DNA from 2 places in the Exiguobacterium sp. s127 genome. Region 2 is predicted to be linked to the other one. Evidence: riboswitches for the same ligand, from Rfam matches in the RefSeq annotation. Region 2 holds a riboswitch; the other holds the start of a gene.
The links. Region 2 has a riboswitch for FMN ahead of KNP98_RS01555 (ECF transporter S component). Riboswitches for the same ligand answer to the same signal wherever they lie in the genome.

Region 1 (2,390 bases), on a different contig from region 2:
GTATTCCATCGCTTCACCGTCCGGTCGCCGGCTGAGAAACCGAGCCGTTCCGTCGATATGCCCGCTGACGAAGTGACCACCGAACCGTCCATTCGCCGGCATCGCGCGTTCGAGCTGAACGGCTGTCCCGACCCGTAACGTCTGAAGCGACGTCGCTCGGATCGTCTCATGGACGGCATCGGCCGTGAATCCGCTCTTCGTCATCGCCGTCACCGTCAAACAAATCCCATCAACGGCAATGCTGTCGCCAATCTTTGTTCCGTCAAGCACTGCTGTCGCTTCAATTTCGAGCGCCAGCCCGTTCGGACGGGGGACTTTCCGTTTTATTGTGCCGAGTTCTTCAATCAATCCGGTAAACATGTCATCCTCTCCTTTCGTACATACTGGAGATGGACGTCCTGTCCGATTTGGTTCATTTTCACTAAATCAAAACGGTCTTCGATGTCCTGTTCCGTCGTCAGAGACTTGGTCCCACAGAAGAGGGACGGTGCCTGATAGAGTTCGATCGTATCCACGAGATCCGCTTCTAAAAATGCGGATTGAATCGTGGGACCACCTTCAATCAACAGACTGCGAATACCTTGTTCATATAAAAGTTCGAGGATTTGGTCCGGTGTCGCATACGTCCCGACGAAAACCGTCACGTTCGCCCGTTCGCTTGTTCGTGGCTGTTCCGTCAGCCAGTACGTCGGATTCAAGCCATCGTTTAAGACTTGGAATGTTTCAGTCAGGCGCCCGCGGCGATCGACAATGACACGGACCGGTTCGATGCCGGTCGAACTGCGCAACGTCAGTGCCGGGTCATCGATGATCACCGTGTCGCTTCCGACGAGAATCGCGTCGTGTATCCCGCGTAACTGCCGTCCGTCAGCACGTGCCGCTTCCGAAGTGATAAAGCGTTGTTCACCCGTCGCAATCGTCCCGTTCATCGTTTGGGCGACTTTCACTGTGACATGCGGACGTTTTCGTTCAATCGCCGTCCAAAATGGTTCATACAGTGCCACTGCCTCGTCTTTTAGTAGACCGACTTCGACGTCAATCCCCGCCTGACGGAGACGTGTGATACCGCTTCCTGCGACGAGCGCGTGGCGGTCCTCTGTCGCGATAAAAACACGATTGATTCCTGCTTCGAGGATTGCTTCCGTACACGGCGGTGTTTTGCCGTGATGATTGCACGGTTCGAGTGTCACGTAGAGATCGGCTCCGCGTGCTGCTTCACCTGCCATGAGGAGCGCTTCGACTTCGGCATGGGGTCCTCCCGCATAACGGTGGGCCCCAAAACCAACAATCCGCCCCTGTTTGACGATGACGCAGCCGACACTCGGATTCGGGCTCGTTTGACCGTTTAACATGTGTGCTAGTTGCATCGCATAACTCATGAATGTTTCCATTAATGTTTCCATTTTTTCCGCTCCTTTCAATAAAAAAGACGCCTCCTGTAAAAGGGGCGTCGTGATTGAAGGATTGACGAAATAAGCGTCTCGCGTTTCTGTTTTTACACATACAGAAACAGACCTTTCCCTGAAAACATTTTTTCAGAAAATGGCAGCAAGCGCATTGTTTCGTCCTTCTCCCATCCGGACTTTACCGTCGGCCCTGGAGTCTCACCAAGTCAGCCACAGTGCGTACACTGCAGGTCGCGGGCTCATCGATTTATCAATCGCATCACCGCCGGTTGGGATTTTCACCCTACCCCGAAGAACTGGTTATTGAGTTATACAGCTCAAGACTAGCACAGGTCATTCTAAAATACAAAATGAATTGTATTTCATTCTCTTTTTTTAGGAAAACATCAAAAAAAGGACCCTTCTCTTAAAAGAAAAGGATCCTTCCATCTGCACTAAGGCAGAATCCGCTCCGCTCATCTTTCAGACAAACGTCTGACGGAATTGGCACAGTACGACGTAAGAAGTCTGTTGCCGAGGTTTCGTAGGGCCAGTCCCTCCACCTCTCTCGATAAGTGCTACGGTATGAAGTTCATATGTGTGATGTTTCAAGTCGTTCTTATGTCGTGAATCTAATGCTTACACTACGGGGATTCCTTTCTCAAGTCAACCATATTTTCAAAATTAAACCAAATTACCCAGTTTATCAATTTCGACTTCTTTTTGACTTCTTGACAACGTATTTCAATCAATGCTATCCTCTTCACAATGATTATTCCGACAATTCCTATACGATATATCAAGAGTGGGCGAGAGATCTGGCTCTACGAACCCACGGCAACCTGCAACATGCAAGGTGCTCCGACCAGCAAAGCCGATGCTTTGGATGATACTTACGAGAATCTCGTAGTGCGCCTAAAGCACTACGAGTTTTTTAATAGAAGGAGGAACCCTTTATGAATTCATCATCACTCGTCCTGTTTGGCGCAGAAGCTTTTTTGATTG
Region 2 (2,390 bases):
CGATGATGAGATCGTCATAAAAAAGTTCTGTCCCGTCTTGCAAGAACACAGAATTCGTCTCTGGCGAGATGTTAACGACATGCCCATATTTATATGTGAGATGTTTCCCCTCCGGAAATTCAATCCGGACATCACGATCGGATAATGTACCTGCTGCAAGAGCGTAATACTCGGTCTTTAGTGCGTGATACGGCAATCGATCGACAAGCGTCACGGCGACCTCTTCATCCTTGAAGCGTTCACAAATTCGCATTCCGCCATATCCGCCACCTAAAACGACTAGTTGCTTCATAACTTAAAATCCCCCTTAGTTCCCCTAAATCAGTCTGACCTTGTATAATACGACAAGAGGAAGGTAAATTCCTGCTTAAAGGAGGAAAAAAAGTGAATCCCATTATTGAATTTTGTATCAGTAACTTAGCGGCAGGGACCCAAGTCGTCATGTCACAACTCGAACGCGACCCGAATGTCGATGTCGTCGAGTATGGTTGTCTTGGCTACTGCGGCATCTGCTCGCTTGACCATTTTTGTCTTGTTGACGGCCAGACCGTCATCGGAGAGACACCGGAAGAACTGTTAGAAAACATCTACGCTAAAATCGAAGAAAATGAACTCTAAAAAAATCCCCCACCTCAAATGAAGTGGGGGATTTTGTCGGTCGGCGGGCGCGCCTAGGACTTATGCAGCTTGTTGACGACGGTTGATCCAAGGTTTTAATTTTAAGAACAGCGGAATGAAGAGTGCTGAGATGAAGAGGGCCTTGATGATGTTGAACGGCAAGATACCAGCGATGATCGTTGTCCATTTGACAGCCGGATCAAGCATGTAGTCCATCCCGAAGAACCAAGCATATGCCGGGAGGATCAACACATAGTTGAGAATCGCAAGTCCAAGTGCCATGGTAATGGTTCCTGCGACTAAGCCGGTTGCAAGACCTTGCGTTGATTTCTTTTTATGGTAGAACCAGCTGACAGGAAGAATGAAAGCAACACCCGCTGCAAAGTTTGCAAGTTCGCCGACCGGAACACCGCTTCCGCGGAAAATATAATAGAGAACGTTCTTCAATGCTTCGACGATTACACCCGCTACCGGTGAGAACATGATAGCAGCAATCAACGCCGGGACATCACTGAAGTCGATTTTTAAATAGTTCGGTAAAAAGGGTAGTGGGAAGTTGAGTAACATAAGAACAAATGAAATTGAACCTAACATTGAGAGTGTGACCATTTTTTGAGTGCGTTTCATACGAGTAAAATCTCCTTTTTTTCGTTCCTCTCGATGAAGTATTGGCATGACTGCGTCCAAAATAAACCCCCGTTGAATAAGATTCAACAGGGGAGAAGTCCGCAATAAAATAAGCCTATCCGAAATGTGCAAAATCGGAATAAGTCTATATACATGCCGCCATCTTCTCCCATCCAGACTATACTGTCGGCTCCTGAGTCACACAGAATCAGCAAATAGCGCCCTATTCGCTCGCGGGCTTCAGACAAATGTCTGTTTACCGCCGGTCGGGAATTTCACCCTGCCCTGAAGATGGAACGATTTAATTTTTTTGATACAATTCATTTATACAACGAATTCAAGATAGTTTCAAGCAACTAGGTTTCGAATCTACGTAAAGTTGCGTATACTATAGAAAAAGGGAAGGTGATTACATGATCCAATTAACAGAAGCAGCTGCTCTTCAAGTCAAAGAGATGATGCAACAAGCGCCGGACGATGAAAGAAATCTCCGCATGCTCGTTCAAGGTGGCGGATGCAGTGGTCTCTCCTACGGAATGGGTTTCGATAGCCAAAAGGAGACGGACCTGACATTTGAGCAACATGGTGTCAATGTCATCGTCAATGAAAAAGACTATCCGGTCGTCAAAGGATTAGAAATTGACTATAAACAATCGATGCTCGGTGGCGGATTCACAATCACGAATCCGAATGCAATCGCGACATGCGGCTGCGGGACATCATTCAGAACAGCGACGAACGCCGGGACACCCGGTGGTTGCTAACTCACAACGTGGACCTCAGAGTCCGCGTTTTTTTGTTTTTTCGTGCGATACAGGATTTTAAGAATCGGGTAGAGAAGACAGTAAGGCAACGGAATGAGTACGTCATCATTAAGGAGGACTATCGATGCGAAAAGTGTTGATTTTTGGTGGGACACGTTATTTTGGAAGACGCCTGGCATTACGACTCGCTGACGCCGGCGATGATGTGACGCTCGTCACACGGGGGGAACATACGCCACCTGTCGCGAAGGGCTTGACATTCTTTAAAGGGGACCGGACGTCAAGCAGTACGATGAAAGATTTAGGGAGTCAAAACTGGGATATCATCTACGACAATATTTGTTTTAATCCATATCAAGCAAAACTTGCCGTCGATGCATT

Region 1: another riboswitch for FMN. It lies ahead of ribD (bifunctional diaminohydroxyphosphoribosylaminopyrimidine deaminase/5-amino-6-(5-phosphoribosylamino)uracil reductase RibD); the one in region 2 lies ahead of KNP98_RS01555 (ECF transporter S component).

Annotation. Positions count from the first base shown of each region.
Region 1 is NZ_JACSMO010000009.1:65,088-67,477, reverse strand. Features, by position in the region: gene ribE (riboflavin synthase) at 1-360, opposite strand, end outside; gene ribD (bifunctional diaminohydroxyphosphoribosylaminopyrimidine deaminase/5-amino-6-(5-phosphoribosylamino)uracil reductase RibD) at 345-1,403, opposite strand; FMN riboswitch at 1,562-1,706, opposite strand; SAM riboswitch class I at 1,859-1,963, opposite strand; SAM riboswitch class I at 2,179-2,281, shown strand; gene KNP98_RS12020 (alpha/beta hydrolase) at 2,342-2,390, shown strand, end outside.
Region 2 is NZ_JACSMO010000001.1:318,170-320,559, forward strand. Features, by position in the region: gene KNP98_RS01545 (NAD(P)/FAD-dependent oxidoreductase) at 1-292, opposite strand, end outside; gene KNP98_RS01550 (YuzB family protein) at 385-618, shown strand; gene KNP98_RS01555 (ECF transporter S component) at 679-1,245, opposite strand; FMN riboswitch at 1,403-1,542, opposite strand; gene KNP98_RS01560 (HesB/IscA family protein) at 1,659-2,009, shown strand; gene KNP98_RS01565 (NAD-dependent epimerase/dehydratase family protein) at 2,134-2,390, shown strand, end outside.